3 regions of the Streptomyces sp. SDT5-1 genome follow, and region 2 is predicted to be linked to each of the others. Evidence: predicted binding sites of a transcription regulator. Region 2 holds the regulator's gene; each other region holds the start of a gene.

Region 1 (6,579 bases), 1.9 Mb from region 2:
GCCGTCGGGCTCGTACAAGTACCGTCCGACGGGCCGCACTTCGGGGTCGGGGAGTCCGGTGCCGGTCAGGGAACGCGGCCCCGGGAGCAGCGTCGCCCGCATCCGCCCCGGCGCCGCCGTGCCGAACCACAGCACGGCCTCCTTCACGTCACCCCCGTCCGAGATCCACTCCGCCTCGGCCTCCGCCGGAATCGCCTCGTGCGGGATCCCGGGCGCGATCTTCAGCGCGGCCCGTTCCGCCCCGAGCGCCGCGGACACCGCCCAGGACAGCGGAGGCGAGTACGCCTCGGGGTCGAAGATCCGGCCCCGTTTCGTGGAGCGCCGCGCCGGGTCGACGAACACCGCGTCGTACCCGGACGTGTCCACCTCGGTCACATCCGCCTCGCGCACCTCGATGAGCCCGTCGAGCCCGAGCGCCTCCGCGTTCGCCCGCGCCACCGCGCAGGTCAGCGGGTCCCGGTCGACGGCAAGCACCCGTACGCCCGCGCGGGCCAGCGCGATCGCGTCGCCGCCGATGCCGCAGCAGAGGTCGGCCACGGACCGCACCCCGAGGTCTCTGAACGCCTCGGCCCGGTACGCCGCCACGCTCGTACGCGTCGCCTGCTCCACGCCGTTCGGCGTGAAGAACATCCGCGCCGCGTCCTCGGCCCCGAACTTCGCCACCGCCCGCTGCCGCAACCGCGCCTGCGCGAGCGCCGCGGACACCAGCTCGACCGGATGGTCGCGGCGCAGCCTGGTGGCGAGGGCGAGTTCCTGGGCCGGGTCGTGCTCACGGAGTTCGTCGAGCAGGGCGCGGCCCTCGGGGGTCAGCAGGGCGGAGAAGGCGGCGGGGTCGTTCACCCGGCCCATTGTGGGCCAGGCGGGCGACGCCTCGCGCCAGGCGGCGGTGTCGCCCCGGCAACCGGCCCCCGAGCTGCCAGGATCCGGCGCCATGCGACTCGTACGACAAAACGAAGAAATCGCCCGAAGGGGTGCCAGGAAGAGACGCGGCGTGCGCGTCGTCGGCGGCCTGCTCGCCGCGTCCGCCCTCGCCGCGGGCTGCGCGGGCGGCGCCGAGTCGGAGCGGGACCCCCGCGTGCGACCGGCCCCCGGCCAGCAGGCCAAGGGTGCCCTCAAGGCCGCACCGGCCCGCGCCCTCGACGCGTACGCGACGAAGCTGCGCGCCGAGCGGGCCGCCCTCGTCGCGGCGTCGAAGCGCTGGGGCCTGAAGGGCGTCCCGCTGACCGCCCCGCCCCCTCCGGCGAAGAAGCCGCGCATCGAGGCCCGCCCCGGCTTCGAGGTCGAGGGCCAGAAGCGGCTCGGCCTGCCGCCCGTGTTCACCACGGTCCCGACCAAACACAAGATCGTCTTCCTCACCATCGACGACGGCGCCGAGAAGGACCCCCGGTTCCTGAAGATGATGAGCGAGCTGCGGATCCCGTACACGGCGTTCCTGACCGACGCCGAAGTGAAGCCGCGGTACGGCTACTTCAAGCAGATGCAGGCCCGCGGCGTCACCCTCAACAACCACACGCTGCACCACCCGTTCCTGCCGGGACTGTCGTACGCGCGGCAGAAGCAGGAGATCTGCGGGATGCAGGACGTCATCGAGAAGAAGTACGGCAAGCGCCCCACGCTCTTCCGTCCGCCCTTCGGCGACTACAACCGGGACACCCTGCGCGCCGCCAAGGCCTGCGGCATCGAGTACGCCCCGATCTGGAACGCCGAGGCCTTCGTGGACCGCATGGACTACCGCGAGTGGGACCGCGACATCCATCCCGGCGACATCCTGCTCACGCACTTCAGGGGCCGGAAGGACTGGAAGGGCACGATGCCCGACATGATCCGCAACCTCATGGACCACCTGCACGCCAAGGGGTACGCGGTGGCGCGCCTGGAGGACTACCTGTGACAGCGCGCGGGGCGCGGGCGCGGTTCGCCGTCGGGGTCATGGCGATCGCCGCCGTGCTCGCGGGCTGCGCCCAGCGCCCCGCCCCGGACGCGCGTACGGCCGCGGGGGCGCCGCCGCACAGGACCGTCCCGCCGGTCGTCTCCCGGGTCCCGACCCACGACAGGGTGGTCTTCCTCGCGTACGAGGACGGGGCGGGCGCGCGCCTCGTCGACCTGGTCCGCGAGCGCCGGCTGCCGCTCTCGCTGTTCGCCGCGGGCCGGGGCGAGGGCCGCCTGCGCGAACTGCGCGCCCTCGGCGTCCAGGTGCAGAACCGCACGCTCACCCGCCCGTTCCTGCCGGGTCTCGGCTACGTCGAGCAGCACGCCGAGATCTGCGGCCAGCGCGACCGCATCGAGGGCCGGTTCGGCACGGCGCCCCGGCTGTTCCACCCGCCGTCGGGCGCGTACGACGGGAACACCCTGCGGGCCGCCGCCGCGTGCGGCGTCGACGCGGTCGTCCTGTGGCGCGAGCCGGACGGAGCGCCGCTGCACCCCGGCGACATCATCGGCGCCCACCCGGCCACGACACGCCAACTCCTCCACCGCATCGAGTCCGAGGGCTACACGGTGGCGCCCCTGGAGAACTACCTGTGAAACCCCTCGGGAAACGGCCCCCGAATCGAGGTCGCGACGGAGTCGATTAGCAGTCCGCTTGACCGAGTGCTAATCGCGGTCATAGTCTCGGCTCTGGCACTCCCCGCAGGAGAGTGCCAACAGCGACGGGCAGGTCCGGCACCCGCGACGACGGATCCACCTGGTCGCCACCTCAGACAGTTAACCCCGTGAGATCTCCGAAGGGGGAGGTCGGATCGTGACGACCACCAGCTCCAAGGTTGCCATCAAGCCGCTCGAGGACCGCATTGTGGTCCAGCCGCTCGACGCCGAGCAGACCACGGCTTCGGGCCTGGTCATTCCGGACACCGCGAAGGAGAAGCCCCAGGAGGGCGCCGTCCTCGCCGTGGGTCCCGGCCGCTTCGAGAACGGCGAGCGTCTGCCGCTCGACGTCCAGGTCGGCGATGTCGTGCTCTACAGCAAGTACGGCGGCACCGAGGTGAAGTACAACGGCGACGAGTACCTCGTCCTCTCGGCCCGCGACGTGCTCGCGATCGTCGAGAAGTAATTCACCGAGGCTTTCCAAGCTTCACCGAAGCAGAATGCTTTGAGCTGCGCCCCTGGCCCCCGCTGAGAATGCCGGGTGCGAGGGGCGCGGTTCGTTTCGAGAGGACTGATTCAGCCCCATGGCGAAGATCCTGAAGTTCGACGAGGACGCCCGTCGCGCCCTCGAGCGCGGCGTCAACAAGCTGGCCGACACGGTCAAGGTGACGATCGGCCCCAAGGGCCGCAACGTCGTCATCGACAAGAAGTTCGGCGCCCCCACCATCACCAACGACGGTGTCACCATCGCCCGCGAGGTCGAGGTCGAGGACCCGTACGAGAACCTCGGCGCCCAGCTGGTCAAGGAAGTCGCCACCAAGACCAACGACATCGCCGGTGACGGTACGACCACCGCCACCGTTCTCGCCCAGGCCCTGGTCAAGGAGGGCCTGCGCAACGTCGCCGCCGGTGCCTCCCCGGCCGCCCTGAAGAAGGGCATCGACGCCGCGGTCAAGGCCGTGTCCGAGGACCTCCTCGCGACCGCCCGCCCGATCGACGAGAAGTCCGACATCGCCGCCGTCGCCGGTCTGTCCGCCCAGGACAACCAGGTCGGCGAGCTCATCGCCGAGGCGATGGACAAGGTCGGCAAGGACGGCGTCATCACCGTCGAGGAGTCCAACACCTTCGGCCTGGAGCTCGACTTCACCGAGGGCATGGCCTTCGACAAGGGCTACCTGTCCCCGTACTTCGTCACCGACCAGGAGCGTATGGAGGCCGTCCTCGACGACCCGTACATCCTGATCCACCAGGGCAAGATCGGTTCGATCCAGGACCTCCTGCCGCTCCTCGAGAAGGTCATCCAGGCCGGTGGCTCCAAGCCGCTCCTGATCATCGCCGAGGACGTCGAGGGCGAGGCCCTGTCGACCCTGGTCGTGAACAAGATCCGCGGCACGTTCAACGCCGTCGCCGTGAAGGCCCCCGGCTTCGGTGACCGCCGCAAGGCGATGCTCCAGGACATGGCCACCCTCACCGGTGCCACCGTCATCGCCGAGGAGGTCGGCCTCAAGCTCGACCAGGCCGGTCTCGACGTGCTGGGCTCCGCCCGCCGCGTGACCATCACCAAGGACGACACCACCATCGTCGACGGTGGCGGCAAGGCCGAGGACGTCCAGGGCCGCGTCGCGCAGATCAAGGCCGAGATCGAGAACACGGACTCCGACTGGGACCGCGAGAAGCTCCAGGAGCGCCTCGCGAAGCTCGCCGGCGGCGTGTGCGTCATCCGCGTGGGTGCCGCCACCGAGGTCGAACTCAAGGAGAAGAAGCACCGTCTGGAGGACGCCATCTCCGCGACCCGCGCCGCGGTCGAGGAGGGCATCGTCTCCGGTGGTGGCTCCGCCCTGGTGCACGCCTCCAAGGTCCTCGACGGCTCCCTCGGCAAGGAGGGCGACGAGGCCACCGGTGTCGCCGTCGTCCGCCGCGCCGTCGTCGAGCCGCTCCGCTGGATCGGCGAGAACGCCGGCCAGGAGGGCTACGTGATCGTCTCCAAGGTCAAGGACCTGGAGAAGGGCAACGGCTACAACGCCGCGACCGGCGAGTACGTCGACCTGGTCAAGGCCGGCGTCATCGACCCGGTCAAGGTGACGCGCTCCGCCCTGGAGAACGCCGCCTCCATCGCCTCCCTGCTCCTCACGACCGAGACCCTGGTCGTCGAGAAGCCGGCGGAGGAGGAGCCGGAGGCCGCGGGCCACGGCCACGGTCACGCGCACTGACCCGAGCACGACTGAGGCCCGGCTCCCCGTCGCGGGGAGCCGGGCCTCGGCGTTCGCCCTACTGCGGGCCGTACTTGCGGCCCGTGCGCGACGTGATGCCGCCCAGCAGCGAGCGCGGCGTCACCTTCACCACACCCATCAGGGCCTTGTAACGGGGGTCCGGGATCGAGAGCGTGCGGCCGCGCGACAGGTCCGCGAGCGCCGCCGACACCAGCTTGTCCGCGTCGAGCCACATCCACTTCGGGATGTTGCCCGTGCCCATGCCGGCCCGCGAGTGGAACTCCGTGCGGACGAAGCCGGGGCACAGCGCCATCAGCCGCACCCCGCTGCCCGCCAGGTCCTTCGCCGCGCCCTGCGTGAACTGCACGACCCACGCCTTCGACGCGCCGTAGGTGCCGCGCGGCACGAACGCCGCGACCGACGCCACGTTCACGACACCGCCGCGCCCGCGCTCCCGCATCGCGCCCGCCGCGGCCGACGTCAGCCGCAGCACCGCCTCGCAGTGCACCTTCAGCATCGTCAGCTCGTCGGCCATGGGGACTTCCAGGTAGTGCCCCTTGTTGCCGAACCCGGCATTGTTGACGAGTAGATCGACCGCCGCCTTACGGTCCGTCAAACGCGCCTCGACCGCCGCGATCCCGTCGTCCGTGGACAGGTCGGCGGTGAGCACCTCGGCCTCGATGCCGTGCCGGTCGTGCAGCTCCGTCGCCTGCTCGTGCAGCCGTTTGGTGTCCCGCGCGACGAGCACCAGATTGTGCCCGTCGGCGGCGAGTCGCCGTGCGAACGCGGCGCCGATGCCCGCGGTGGATCCGGTGATCAGAGCGGTAGTCATGCACCAAGGTTATGAGCACGGAGCGCCGCTCGTGATCACGCCCCGGCGCCCGGCGCCGGTGGTGCGAGCCCTACGAGCCGTACTTCTCGACGTACTCACGCGCGGAGCGCCGCGCCTCGGGGTGCAGCGCGTCCCCGGCCGCCAGGAGCCGGGGGAGCAGCTCCCGCGACGTCGTCACCGCCCGGAACTGGAACGCCACCGTCACCTCGTGGTCGGGCCGGTGCACCACCTCGACCGCGTCGCCCGCCCGGATCTCGCCCGGCTCGAGCACCCGCAGGTACGCCCCCGGCGCCCCCTCCTGCGTGAACCGCTTGACCCAGCCCCGCTCGCCCAGATGGCCCTGGAAGGTCCGGCACGGGATGCGCCCGGAGGTGACCTCGAGGAGCAGATCGGGTCCGACACGCCAGCGCTCGCCGATCTTCGCGCCGGAGACGTCGACCCCCTCCGTCGTGAGGTTCTCGCCGAACGCCCCGCTCGGCAGCGGCCGCTCGAGCCGCGCCGCCCACGCGTCCAGGTCCTCGCGCGCGTACGCGTACACGGCCTGATGGTCGCCGCCGTGGTGCCGCAGATCGCACACCGCGTCCCCGGCGAGCCCGCTCCCGCCGGTCCCCTTCACGCCGGGCGCGGACACCGCGACGGGGCCGCTCACCGGCCGCTTGTCGATGCCCGTGACGCCCTCGGGCTGGTCCGTGTAGTCGACAGGGGTGGCACGGCCGAGGTTCAGCGACAGAAGCTTCATGCGCGGAACGCTACGGGACCGACACCCAAAGCCGCCAGGCATTATCCGGCGCGATCCCCAAGTGTCCCTTATGCTTGAAGGGTGATCGAGGCCCGTCATCTCCGTGTCCTGCGCGCCGTGGCCGCCACCGGCTCCTTCTCCGCGGCGGCCCGCGAGCTGGGCTGCACGCAGCCCGCCGTCAGCCAGCAGATGAAGGCACTGGAGTCCTCGGCGGG
Region 2 (6,579 bases):
CTCCCCGCCGCCGATCTCGTACGGATGCTGGGCGCGATCCGCGACGAGTTCGGGCTCGCGGACGACGCCGAGGTAACGACCGAGGCGAACCCGGAGTCCGTGGACCCGGCGTACCTCGCCGAGCTCAGGGCCGGTGGCTTCAACCGGATCTCCTTCGGCATGCAGAGCGCCCGGCAGCACGTCCTCAAGATCCTCGACCGTACGCACACGCCGGGGCGGCCCGAGGCCTGTGTCGCCGAGGCGCGGGCGGCGGGCTTCGACCACGTCAACCTCGACCTGATCTACGGCACGCCGGGGGAGACGGACGACGACTGGCGGGCGTCGCTCGACGCGGCGCTCGGGGCGGGACCCGATCACGTCAGCGCCTACGCCCTGATCGTCGAGGAGGGGACGCAGCTGGCGCGGCGGATCCGGCGCGGCGAGGTGCCGATGACCGACGACGACGTGCACGCGGACCGGTACCTGATCGCGGACGAGGTGCTCGGCGCGGCCGGGTTCGACTGGTACGAGGTGTCGAACTGGGCCACGTCCGACGCCGGGCGGTGCCTCCACAACGAGTTGTACTGGCGGGGGGCCGACTGGTGGGGGGCCGGGCCGGGGGCGCACTCGCACGTGGGTGGGGTGCGGTGGTGGAACGTGAAGCATCCGGGGGCGTATGCCGCGGCGCTGGCCGAGGGCCGGTCGCCCGGGGCGGGGCGGGAACTCCTCTCCGCCGAGGACCGTCGGGTCGAACGCATCCTCCTGGAACTCCGTCTCCGCGAAGGCTGCCCCTTGTCGCTCCTCCGTCCCGCCGGCCTGGCGGCGGCGGAACGTGCGCTGTCGGACGGCCTGTTGGAACGCGAGCCGTTCACGGCGGGCCGCGCGGTCCTCACGTTGCGCGGCCGCCTCCTGGCGGACGCGGTGGTCCGCGACGTGGTCGACTGACCCGGTCCTGGGTGCCGACGCGTGCCGTGGTCGACGCCTGACGTCCTAGTTGCGCGGCACCGAGGCGCCGACCCTTGCCACGCTCGGCGCTGCTGCGCGGCGCCGGGGTTCCGGACCTTGCCGTGGTCGGCGCCCTCCGCGGGTTCGGCCTGCGCCGGGCGCCGCCTTGCCCACCCTGCCGCCCAAGGCGGCATGTTGCCCAAGGCGCGTGTGGCTACCCGTAGCCATTGCGGTGCCCCGGGGTGCCTACGCCCCCGGAGGGCGCGGGTGGCCGGGGGTTACGACGGGGCCGTGACGAAGTCGATGAGTTCTTCGACGCGGCCGAGGAGTTCCGGCTGCAGGTCCTTGTACGTACGGACCCGCGAAAGGATGTGCTGCCACGCCTCCCCCGTGTTGGCGAAACGCCACCCCAGCGCCCGGCACACACCCGTCTTCCAGTCCTGCCCTCTGGGCACTCGCGGCCACGCCTCGATCCCCACCGCCCCCGGCTTCACCGCCTCCCAGATGTCGATGTACGGATGCCCCACGACCAGCGCGTGCTCGCTGGTCACCGACTGGGCGATCCGCCACTCCTTCGTACCGGGAACGAGGTGGTCCACCAGCACCCCGAGCCGCGCGTCCGGCCCCGGCGCGAACTCGGCGACGATCGCCGGAAGGTCGTCGACGCCCTCCAGGAACTCCACCGCCACACCTTCGATGCGCAGGTCGTCGCCCCAGACCCGTTCGATGAGCTCGGCGTCGTGCTTGCCCTCGACGTAGATCCGTCCGGCCCGCGCCACCCGCGCCCGCGCCCCGGGCACCGCCACGGACCCCGACGCCGTCCGCGTCGGCCGGACAGGGGTCGCGCCCGAGGGACGTACGAGCGTGACGACCTTCCCGTCGATCATGAAGCCGCGAGGGTCCATGGGAAACACGCGGTGCTTGCCGAAGCGGTCCTCCAGCGTGACCGTCGGCCCCTGCGCCGTCTTCTCGACCCGCACCACCGCCCCGCAGAACCCGGTGGTGACCTCCTCCACGACGAGGTCGGGCTCGGCCGGAACCTCGGGAGCCGGAGTTTTCCGCTTCCACGGAGGGGTCAGATCGGGGGAGTACTGGCGCATCCGCAAGACGATAAGAGAACAGCGCAGGCCAGGGTTACGACACGCCGAAACGCGCCGCCAATGTGGCACGCTGCTCGCGGACGAACCCGGCATTCACCGCCGAACCGTGCCCGGGAACGTACACCGCGTCCTCGCCCCCGAGGTCCAGCAGCCGGTCGAGCGCCGCCGACCAGTGCCGCGGCGCCGCGTCGGGCCCCGCCTGCGGCTCGCCCGACTCCTCCACCAGGTCACCGCAGAACACGACCTCGGGCCGCCCCGACGAGCCCCCCGGCACGAGGACCGCCAGATCGTGGCCCGTGTGCGCCGGACCGACGTTCGCGAGCAGCACCGTCAGCCCACCACCCAGGTCCAGCGTCCACTCCCCGCACACCCGGTGCGGCGGACCGACGAGCACGTCGACCGCCTCCTCCGCCGCGTCCGGCGCGACCCCGTGCCGCACCGCGTCCGCGCGCAGCTCATCCGCGCCGCGCTCGAAGACGACGTCGATGCCCACCGCCCCGTACACCTCGACCCCCGCGAACGCGCCCGTACCGAGCACATGGTCGAAGTGCGGATGGGTCAGAGCGACATGCGTCACTCTCCGGCCGGGACCGAGCAGCGCGCGCGTGTCGGCGCGCAGCCGGGCGCCTTCACGCAGTGAGGATCCGGTGTCGATCAGGAGCGCCGCGTCTTCACCCACGACGAGGCCGCTGGTGCAGTCCAGGCCGGGCAGCCGCACCCGCCCCACGTTCGGCGCCAGCTCCTCCCAGCCGGAAGCGGCCCAGTCGACCCGGTCGATACGTCGCGCGAGCTCCATACCCCGACGCTAGCGCCCTTGCCGGGCCCGTACCCACCGGCCGTACACTGAGCCGGGGACGATTGGCACTCGCCGACAGTGAGTGCCAAAGCAGGAAGATCGCAACGGCTGTTTCTGGAGGTGCGCGCCATGCTCAGTGAACGCAGGCTCGAAGTGCTGCGCGCCATCGTCCAGGACTATGTCGGCACCGAGGAGCCGGTCGGTTCCAAGGCGCTCACCGAGCGGCACAAGCTCGGCGTCTCACCGGCGACCGTGCGCAACGACATGGCTGTCCTGGAGGACGAGGGATTCATCGCCCAGCCGCACACCAGTGCCGGGCGGATCCCCACGGACAAGGGCTACCGCCTGTTCGTCGACAAGCTCACCGCCGTCAAGCCGATGACGGCCCCCGAGAAGCGCGCCATCCAGAACTTCCTGGACGGCGCCGTCGACCTCGACGACGTCGTCGGCCGCACCGTGCGGCTGCTCGCGCAGCTCACGCGGCAGGTGGCGATCGTCCAGTACCCGTCCCTGACCCGGTCCACCGTGCGCCATGTCGAGCTGCTCTCGCTGGCGCCCGCCCGTCTGATGCTCGTGCTGATCACGGACACCGGGCGTGTGGAGCAGCGGATGATCGACTGTCCCGCGCCGTTCGGCGAGGCGTCCCTGGCGGATCTGCGGGCCCGGCTGAACAGCCGCGTCGCGTCCCGCCGTTTCACGGACGTGCCGCAGCTGGTGCAGGACCTCCCCGAGGCCTTCGAGCAGGAGGACCGGGGTACGGTCTCCACGGTGCTCTCCACTCTGCTGGAGACGCTCGTCGAGGAGACGGAGGAGCGGTTGATGATCGGCGGCACCGCCAATCTCACCCGCTTCGGACATGACTTTCCCCTCACCATTCGTCCGGTGCTCGAGGCTCTCGAAGAGCAGGTCGTGCTCCTCAAGTTGCTTGGTGAGGTCGGAGATTCGGGCATGGCCGTACGGATCGGTCACGAGAACGCCCACGAAGGACTCAACTCCACGTCCGTCGTCTCCGTCGGCTACGGTTCGGGCGGCGAGGCAGTCGCCAAGCTGGGTGTCGTCGGACCGACACGCATGGATTACCCGGGAACGATGGGAGCAGTACGCGCAGTGGCACGTTACGTCGGACAGATCCTGGCGGAGTCGTAAGTGGCCACGGACTACTACGCCGTACTCGGCGTGCGCCGCGACGCTTCCCAGGACGAGATCAAGAAGGCCTTTCGAAGGCTTGCGCGTGAGCTTCACCCGGATGTGAATCCGGACCCGAAGACTCAGGAGCGCTTCAAGGAGATCAACGCCGCCTACGAGGTGCTCTCCGACCCGCAGAAGAAGCAGGTCTACGACCTCGGGGGCGACCCCCTGTCGCAGGGCGGCGGAGGCGGCGGGGCCGGTGGCTTCGGCGCCGGCGGCTTCGGCAACTTCTCCGACATCATGGACGCCTTCTTCGGTACGGCGTCGCAGCGCGGGCCCCGGTCCCGTACGCGGCGCGGCCAGGACGCCATGATCCGGCTGGAGGTCGAGCTCGACGAGGCGGCCTTCGGCACGACCAAGGACATCCAGGTCGACACCGCCGTGGTGTGCACGACGTGCAGCGGAGAGGGCGCCGCGCCCGGCACCTCCGCCCAGACCTGTGACATGTGTCGCGGTCGGGGCGAGGTCTCGCAGGTCACGCGGTCCTTCCTCGGCCAGGTCATGACGTCGCGGCCGTGCCCGCAGTGTCAGGGCTTCGGCACGGTGGTCCCGACCCCGTGCCCCGAGTGCGCCGGTGACGGCCGCATCCGCTCCCGTCGCACGCTGACGGTGAAGATCCCGGCCGGTGTCGACAACGGCACGCGGATCCAGCTCGCGGGCGAGGGCGAGGTCGGACCCGGTGGCGGTCCCGCCGGTGACCTCTACGTCGAGATCCACGAGCTGCCGCATCCGACCTTCCAGCGGCGCGGGGACGACCTGCACTGCACGGTGACCATTCCGATGACGGCGGCGGCGCTCGGTACGAAGGTGCCGCTCGAGACGCTCGACGGCATGGAGGAGATCGACATCCGGCCGGGCACGCAGTCCGGTCAGTCGGTTCCGCTGCACGGGCGCGGTGTCACGCATCTGCGGGGCGGCGGCCGCGGTGACCTCATCGTGCACGTCGAGGTCACGACGCCGCAGAAGCTGGATCCGGAGCAGGAGCGGGTGCTGCGTGAGCTGGCGAAGCTGCGGGGCGAGGAGCGGCCCACGGGCCAGTTCCAGCCCGGCCAGCAGGGACTCTTCTCCCGCCTGAAGGACGCGTTCAACGGCCGCTGAGCCGTTGGCCCCACGGCGGGTGGGGTCGCGCGGCGGTGCCGCGCGACCCCACCCGCCGTTTCCATTGCCCGGCACCGGTACCGGGGTACCGGGGTCTCTGCCGTGGCTGGGGCCACCGCCCCGCTCACGCGGCACCGGGTCCTGGGGCCTGTGCCGGGGTCGGCGCCCTTCGCGGGTGCGGCCTGCACCGGGGTGCGCCTGACGAAGGTGCGGCCTGCACCGTGCGTCGCCTTGCCCACACGTGACCGGGGCCCGTCGTCCGGTTGCGCGGCGTCCTGCTTCCCGGCTGTACCGGGGGCGACGCCTGCCGTGGCACCTGTGCCGCACCTCGGCCTGTCCCCGTTTCCCGCCCAATTTCCCGCCCGCCCGCCCCCTCCGGGGGCTCGGCCCCCGTGGGCCCGGTGTCCGTGTCGGGGTGGGCGCTGGATGCGGGTGCGACCTGCGTCGGGGTTTACGTCGACCGGGGTGCGCCTGACGAAGGTGCGGCCTGCACCGGGCCGCCTTGCCCTCACGTGACCGGGGCCCGTCGTCCGGTTGCGCGGCACCGCGATGCCCGGCTGCACCGGGGTCGACGCCTGCCGTGGCACGCGTGCCGCACCTCGGTCTGCCCCGGTTGCCCGCCTGTCTCCCGCCCTCCCGCCCCCTCCGGGGGCTCGGCCCCCGTGGGCCCGGTGTCCGTGTCGGGGTGGACGCCCTGACATGGGTGCGGCCTGCGCCGGGGTTTTACGTCGACCGTGGTCGACGCCTTCCGCGAGTGCACCCTGCACCGGGCGCCGCCTTGCCCACCCTGCCGCCCAAGGCGGCATGTTGCCCAAGGCGGTGTCGGCTGCCCGTCAGGGCGGGTGGGCCGTTCCGGCGGCCGTTTGCCCGAGGCGAGTCCCGGTCGGCCGCAATGGGCGGGTGCGCCGTTCCGGCGGCCGTTTGCCCGAGGCGAGTCCCGGTCGGCCGCCATGGGTGCGGGGCCGTCCCCGTGGCCGCTTGTCCGGGGCGGGTCACGGTCGACCCAATGGGTGGGCAACCCGTTCCGGCGGTTGCTCGCCTGCGGCGTGGTGCGGTCGACCGCAACGGGTGGGAAGCCGTCGCGGTGGTCGCTTGCCCAAGGCGCGGTCCGGTCGACCGCAACGGTGCGGGTGGCGCTCGCCTGCGGCGCGGTGCGGTCGACCGCAACGGGTGGGAAGCCGTCGCGGCGGGCGCTTGCCCAAGGCGCGGTCCGGTCGACCGCAGCGGTGCGGGCGACGCTCACCCGCGGCGCGGCGCGGACAACCGCAACCGTTGCGGTCCCCCGGGGAGCCGACGCCCCCGGAGGGGGCGGGTGGGTGGGAAATTGAGCGGCGGAGTCGAAGCGGTGGGTCAGGCAACGGGGCGCCTGTTGGGGCGGCGCAGGCAGGTGAATCGAGTCCCTGCGGCGATTGAGCAGCAGGGGCCGGGGCGGAGCCCCGTGGCGTAGGAACGGGTGGCCGGATGGAGACGGTG
Region 3 (6,579 bases), 1.5 Mb from region 2:
CGTCTTCAAGAAGCTCAAGCACAACACGTCGATCCGCAAGACCATCAAGTCGGCGCTCCCCGCGGGCTTCCTGGGCGTCGGCGAGCCCCTCATCTACGGTGTCTCGCTGCCGCTGGGCCGCCCCTTCATCACGGCGTGCGTCGGCGGAGCGGCGGGCGGCGCGTTCATCGGCGTCTTCTCGATGCTCGGCTACCAGGTCGGCTCCACGGCCATCGGCCCGTCCGGCTGGGCGCTGTTCCCGCTCCTCGACGGCAACAAGGGGCTGGGCCTGACCTGCGCGATCTACCTCGGCGGCCTGCTCGTCGGCTACGTCGTCGGGTTCCTCGCCACGTACTACTTCGGCTTCACGCAGGACATGCTCGTCGAGTTCAACCAGGACGTCGACGCGGGCGAGTCCCCCGCGGCCCACGCGGAGGCCCAGCCGGCGCCCGCGTCTCCGGGCTCCGACCCCGAACCGAGGGAACCGGCGAAGATCTGACCCCGCCGGCACTCCCCCGAAACACCCGGGCCCCACGGACTGCGTTCCGTGGGGCCCGGTCGCGTGTCAGACCTTGGCGCCGGGCAGGGCCGTCTCGGCGCGCAGCGCCTGCAAGGTGTCCAACTCGCGCTCGACGTCGCGCCGCTTCGCCTCGAGACGCTCGGCCTGCTCGGCGAACAGCCGCTCCATGACGCCGTTGCGCTCCTCGATCGGCGCCTCCATGCACGGCAGCACCTCGTCGATGGTGGAGCTGCCGAGACCCGCCGCGAACAGGTGCTGGATCATGACGACCCGCTCGACCATGGACGCGTCGAAGTCGCGCCAGCCACCGGGCGTGCGCTCGGACCGGATCAGCCCGTGCTGCTCGTAGTACCGCAGGGACCGCGTACTGACGCCGCTGGCAGCCGCCAGCTCACCGATGCGCATGAGACCTACCTCCTGAAGCGGTTGTGAACTGCTCGCCGACGCCCGTTCCTTGAAGTTGACACCGGCGTGAAGTTACACGATCTCCGTGTCGCACTCACCGGAGTGCACCGAGGAACCGGAGATCGCAGTGACCGCTCGCAGCCGAATTCAGCTCCACCTCTGGTCGGACTACGTCTGCCCGTTCTGCCTGATCGCCGACGAACTGGTCGAGCGCGCGATCACCGGCCGCACCGACGTCGACGTCGTCCACCACGCCCACGAGTTGAGCCACGGGCCGCCGCAGCCGCCGGAGATCTGGCAGCACGCCGTGTACCCGATGGCACGCCACCACCGGGTGCCGATCCGGCTGCCGACCGTGTCGCCGCCGCCCCGCACCGATTCGGCGTTCCGCGGCGCCCGGTACGCGGCCCGGCACGGGCGGTCCCGGGCCTACCACCGGCGCGTACTGACGGCCTACTTCCGCGAGGACCTCGACATCGGGGACCGGGCGGTCCTGGCCCGTCTCGCCGAGGAGTCAGGACTCGACCCGGTCGCCTACGCCGCGGCCCTCGACGAGCCGGAGTACGCCGCCGAGCACCGGCGTGAGCTGGCCGAGTCGGCCCGGATGAACCTCACCGTCGTCCCCACGATCGTCATCGGCAGCCACCGCATCGACGGCGTCGCCACCGAGGACGCGATCCGCCGGGCGCTCTCCCTCCTCGCGTAACCACCCGCACTTACGTCACCCAAGGACACCGTCATGCACTGGCTCCACCTCTCCCTCGCCGTCGTCTTCGAGATCACCGTCGCCCTCACCGCCGGCCGCGCCCAGGGCTTCACCCGCCCCGGCTGGACCATCGCCACGCTGCTCAGCGGCGGCATCGCCACCTACCTCCTCAGCCAGGCCCTGCTGACCTTCGAGGTCGGTGTCGGCTACGCGATCTGGACCGCGTCCGCCGGTGTCGGAATCGTCGTCCTCGGCGCGCTCCTGTTCGGGCAGCGCCTCGACTGGCGCAAGTTCCTCGGCATCGCCGCCGTCATCGTCGGAGTCGTCGGCCTCCAGCTCAGCGGCGCGGCCTGACCGCCCGCGCACCCGTCGACCTGCGAAAACACGATCCGCGCAAACACGAGAACACCCCGCGAAAGGAACCCTCATGTCCACCACCGCCGCCACCACTGCCACCGCCTCCGCCGACACGTCCGCCGAGGCCACCACGCGCGGGGACCGCGCCCGCGCCTGGCCGGTGCTGCTGCTCGCCGGGGCCTTCGAGATCGCCTACGCCCTGGCCGTGGGCGGCAGCCAGGGCTTCACGGTGCTGTCCTGGTCGCTCGTCGCCGTCGCCTTCTTCCTGCTGACGCTCTTCGCCCTGAGCCTGGCCCTGCGCACCATCGACGTCGGTATCGGATACGCCGTGTGGGCCGGCATCGGCGCCGTCGGCGCGGCGCTGCTCGGCCCTGTCTTCTTCGACGAGACGCTCACCCCGGCCAAGGGCCTCTGGCTCGCCCTGATCATCGGCGGCGTCGTCTGGCTCAAGCTCTCGGACGGCCCGAAGCGGTGACGTCACCCCAGGCCGTCGCTCGGCATGCGGGGGGCCTCGGCCTCCCGCATCCTGAGCGCATGGCTGACAGCACCTTTTCGAAGATCTCCTGGACCGAGTTCCGCCCGGACCGGCGCCTGCTGACGGCGGGCGCCGTGCTCACGGGGGTCGGCACGCTCACGGCGATGGCCGGTGCGGGCGTCCTCGTCTACGAGCTGGCCCGCGCGGGCCGCAGCTGGACCGGAACGTGGGACACCCCACCGTCCGAACTCGCCACCCGCGCCTTCCACCAGGCGCAGGCCGCCGCCACCAGCGCGGGGCGCGCGGGGCGCGACACCTGGAAGTCCTTCCAGGAGAACGCGGCATAACGCACAAGGGCGGCCCCGACTCGGCGAAGAGTCGGGGCCGCCCTCTGCTACGGACGGGCTGAACCGTTACCGGCTCAGAAGTCCATGTCACCGCCCGGCATGCCGCCCGGAGCGGCCGCGGCGGCCTTCTCCGGCTTGTCGGCGATGACGGCCTCGGTGGTGAGGAACAGCGCGGCGATGGAGGCGGCGTTCTGCAGCGCGGAGCGCGTCACCTTCGCCGGGTCGATGATGCCCTCGGCGATCATGTCGACGTAGTCGCCCGTGGCGGCGTTCAGACCGTGACCGACGGTCAGGTTGCGCACCTTCTCCACGACGACGCCACCCTCGAGACCACCGTTGACGGCGATCTGCTTGAGCGGGGCCTCCAGGGCGAGCTTCACGGCGTTGGCGCCGGTCGCCTCGTCACCCTCGAGCTCGAGCTTCTCGAAGACCGCGGAGGCCTGGAGGAGGGCCACGCCACCACCGGCGACGATGCCCTCTTCGACGGCCGCCTTCGCGTTGCGGACGGCGTCCTCGATGCGGTGCTTGCGCTCCTTGAGCTCGACCTCGGTGGCCGCGCCCGCCTTGATGACGGCCACGCCGCCGGCGAGCTTGGCGAGGCGCTCCTGGAGCTTCTCGCGGTCGTAGTCCGAGTCGCTGTTCTCGATCTCGGCACGGATCTGGTTGACGCGACCCTGGACCTGGTCGCTGTCACCGGCGCCGTCGACGATGGTCGTCTCGTCCTTGGTGATGACGACCTTGCGGGCGCGGCCGAGCAGGTCGAGACCGGCGTTCTCCAGCTTGAGGCCGACCTCCTCGGAGATGACGGTGCCGCCCGTGAGGATGGCGATGTCGCCGAGCATGGCCTTGCGGCGGTCACCGAAGCCCGGGGCCTTGACGGCGACGGACTTGAAGGTGCCACGGATCTTGTTGACGACCAGGGTCGACAGGGCCTCGCCCTCGACGTCCTCGGCGATGATCAGCAGCGGCTTGCCGGACTGCATGACCTTCTCGAGCAGCGGAAGGAGGTCCTTCACGTTGCCGATCTTCGAGTTGACGATCAGGATGTACGGGTCCTCGAGCGAGGCCTCCATACGCTCCATGTCGGTGGCGAAGTACGCCGAGATGTAGCCCTTGTCGAAGCGCATACCCTCGGTGAGCTCCAGCTCCAGACCGAAGGTCTGGGACTCCTCGACGGTGATGACGCCTTCCTTGCCGACCTTGTCCATGGCCTCGGCGATGAGCTCGCCGATCTGGGTGTCGGCGGCCGAGATGGAGGCGGTGGAGGCGATCTGCTCCTTGGTCTCCACCTCCTTGGCCTGCTCGAGAAGGGCGGCGGAGACGGCCTCGGTGGCGCGCTCGATGCCGCGCTTCAGGGCCATCGGGTTGGCGCCGGCGGCGACGTTGCGCAGGCCCTCGCGGACCAGGGCCTGGGCCAGGACGGTCGCGGTCGTCGTGCCGTCACCGGCGACGTCGTCCGTCTTCTTCGCGACCTCCTTGACCAGCTCGGCGCCGATCTTCTCGTACGGGTCCTCGAGCTCGATCTCCTTGGCGATGGACACACCATCGTTGGTGATCGTGGGGGCGCCCCACTTCTTCTCGAGGACGACGTTGCGACCCTTGGGGCCCAGGGTCACCTTGACGGCGTCGGCGAGCTGGTTCATGCCGCGCTCGAGGCCGCGCCGTGCCTCCTCGTCGAACGCGATGATCTTGGCCATGTGAAGTGGTCCTCCCGGACGGGGTGGAAACGCAAAAGGACCGTGCTGGTGCCCGCGACGGACGGCCTGCACACCTTGTGGCTCCTTGCACCACCCGGCCTGCGGACCTCACCGACCCGATCCAAGTTTTGTCACTCTCACTCGGAGAGTGCTAAGCCCAATGATTAGCACTCGACCCCTTCGAGTGCAAGGTGCTCCCCTGAACGCGCACGTCCCGGGCAGCACGAAGGGCCCGCCCCCGGTGAACCGGGAGACGAGCCCTCCATGACGTGCGACGTGCAAGCTTGCAGTCTGACGCGCGCGTTCAGCCGGCGGCCACGCGGACCATGTCGGCCTGCGGCCCCTTCTGGCCCTGCGAGATCTCGAACTCGACCCGCTGACCCTCTTCGAGGGTGCGGTAGCCGTCCATCTGAATCGCGCTGTAGTGGACGAAAACATCCGCACCACCGTCGACCGCGATGAAGCCGTACCCCTTCTCCGCGTTGAACCACTTGACGGTGCCCTGAGCCATGCCTAACTCCCCTATTACTGGCCCTTGCACAGGACCGCACTTCGCGGACCCGGGTCAGACCTCACCCCCCATTGGTTGGGGGTGTGCGCCGGAACGCGTCGACCGCGGCTGAATGTATCTGCCCAACTGCCGTCTGCAACAGGTCAATCGGACGAGAATTCTGGGCACGCCAGATCGGGGAAACCGGGGCAACTCACCGGTTCTCAGGGCAACTCGGGCCGCACAAATGCCGTAAAGGACCCGAAAGGGCAGGGCACTTTGGCTGCTTCTTGTCGGGCCGCGGGCGAGAACTCATATGCGCCCGTCATGCACCGTTCGTGAAATCGCAGCAGCTTCCCCAACTGTACCGCGCTCAACCATGCAGAATTGCCCCCTCCGCTTCTCTCGCGGAGGGGGCAATTCAGACGACAGTGGGTAATCGATCAGCCGCCGGCGACGGCGGGGATGATCGAGACGCCCGCGCCGTCGGGCGTGGCCGTCTCCAGGCCCTGCTCGAAGCGGACGTCGTCGTCGTTCACGTACACGTTGACGAAGCGACGCAGCTTGCCCTGGTCGTCGAGGACGCGGGCGGCGATGCCGGTGTGGTTCTTCTCGAGGTCGGCGATGACGTCGGCGAGGGTGGCGCCCTCGGCGGGGACCTCGGCCTGGCCGCCGGTGTAGGTGCGCAGGATGGTGGGGATGCGGACGTTGACGCTCATGCTGGGAACTCCCGTTGCTGCGAAGTCGGTGGGCTCAGTGGCGGGCCGGGCTCAGTGGTCGGCGGCGAGACCGGCGTCGCGGAACGCGTCCAGGCTCGGCCGGATGGTGGCGGTGGCCTGAGAGGAATCGGCGACCGCGTCGAGCGTCTTGAGCCCGTCACCGGTGTTCAGGACGACGGTGGTGAGCGAGGGGTCGATCTGGCCCGCCTCGATGAGCTTCTTCGTGACGCCGAGCGTCACACCGCCCGCGGTCTCCGCGAAGATGCCCTCCGTGCGCGCGAGCAGCTTGATCGCCTCGACGACCTGCTCGTCGTTCACGTCCTCCACGGCGCCGCCGGTGCGGCGGGCGATGTCGAGGACGTACGGGCCGTCGGCCGGGTTGCCGATGGCGAGGGACTTGGCGATGGTGTCCGGCTTCTGCGGGCGGACGACGTCGTGGCCGCCCTTGTACGCGACGGAGACCGGCGAGCAGCCCTCGGCCTGGGCGCCGAAGAGCTTGTAGGGCTTGTCCTCGACGAGGCCCAGCTTGATCAGCTCCTTCAGACCCTTGTCGATCTTCGTGAACTGGGAGCCGGACGCGATCGGGATGACCAGCTGGTCGGGCAGCTGCCAGCCGAGCTGCTCGCAGATCTCGTACGCGAGCGTCTTGGAACCCTCGCCGTAGTACGGGCGCAGGTTCACGTTCACGAAGCCCCAGCCCTCGCCCAGCGGGTCGCCGATGAGCTCGGAGCAGAAGCGGTTCACATCGTCGTAGTTGCCCTCGATGGCGACGAGGTCACCGCCGTAGACACCGGCCATGACGACCTTGCCCTGCTCCAGGTCGTGCGGGATGAACACGCAGGAGCGGAAGCCGGCGCGGGCGGCCGCGGCGCCGACGGCGCCGG

Evidence for each region. The regulator HrcA, encoded in region 2, represses chaperone genes, less so after heat shock. The targets are predictions, from matches to a motif close to TTNGCACTCNGNNNNNCNGAGTGCNAA.
Region 1: groES (co-chaperone GroES) is a predicted target of HrcA. The motif match lies at 2,570-2,596, and genes of this name have one in related genera.
Region 3: groL (chaperonin GroEL) is a predicted target of HrcA. The motif match lies at 4,615-4,641, and genes of this name have one in related genera.

Annotation. Positions count from the first base shown of each region.
Region 1 covers NZ_CM125963.1:5,029,340-5,035,918, forward strand. The annotation lists gene ACTWJ8_RS23340 (THUMP-like domain-containing protein) at 1-849, opposite strand, end outside; gene ACTWJ8_RS23345 (polysaccharide deacetylase family protein) at 932-1,891, shown strand; gene ACTWJ8_RS23350 (polysaccharide deacetylase family protein) at 1,888-2,523, shown strand; gene groES (co-chaperone GroES) at 2,741-3,049, shown strand; gene groL (chaperonin GroEL) at 3,168-4,793, shown strand; gene ACTWJ8_RS23365 (SDR family NAD(P)-dependent oxidoreductase) at 4,852-5,625, opposite strand; gene ACTWJ8_RS23370 (MOSC domain-containing protein) at 5,696-6,364, opposite strand; gene ACTWJ8_RS23375 (LysR family transcriptional regulator) at 6,446-6,579, shown strand, end outside.
Region 2 covers NZ_CM125963.1:3,168,145-3,174,723, reverse strand. The annotation lists gene hemW (radical SAM family heme chaperone HemW) at 1-924, shown strand, start outside; gene ACTWJ8_RS14840 (DUF3097 domain-containing protein) at 1,203-2,024, opposite strand; gene ACTWJ8_RS14835 (MBL fold metallo-hydrolase) at 2,059-2,820, opposite strand; gene hrcA (heat-inducible transcriptional repressor HrcA) at 2,950-3,966, shown strand; gene dnaJ (molecular chaperone DnaJ) at 3,967-5,106, shown strand.
Region 3 covers NZ_CM125963.1:4,715,715-4,722,293, reverse strand. The annotation lists gene ACTWJ8_RS21835 (PTS transporter subunit EIIC) at 1-478, shown strand, start outside; gene ACTWJ8_RS21830 (MerR family transcriptional regulator) at 545-904, opposite strand; gene ACTWJ8_RS21825 (DsbA family oxidoreductase) at 1,032-1,610, shown strand; gene ACTWJ8_RS21820 (DMT family transporter) at 1,644-1,964, shown strand; gene ACTWJ8_RS21815 (DMT family transporter) at 2,038-2,442, shown strand; gene ACTWJ8_RS21810 (hypothetical protein) at 2,502-2,789, shown strand; gene groL (chaperonin GroEL) at 2,864-4,486, opposite strand; gene ACTWJ8_RS21800 (cold-shock protein) at 4,791-4,997, opposite strand; gene ACTWJ8_RS21795 (MoaD/ThiS family protein) at 5,420-5,695, opposite strand; gene thrC (threonine synthase) at 5,747-6,579, opposite strand, start outside.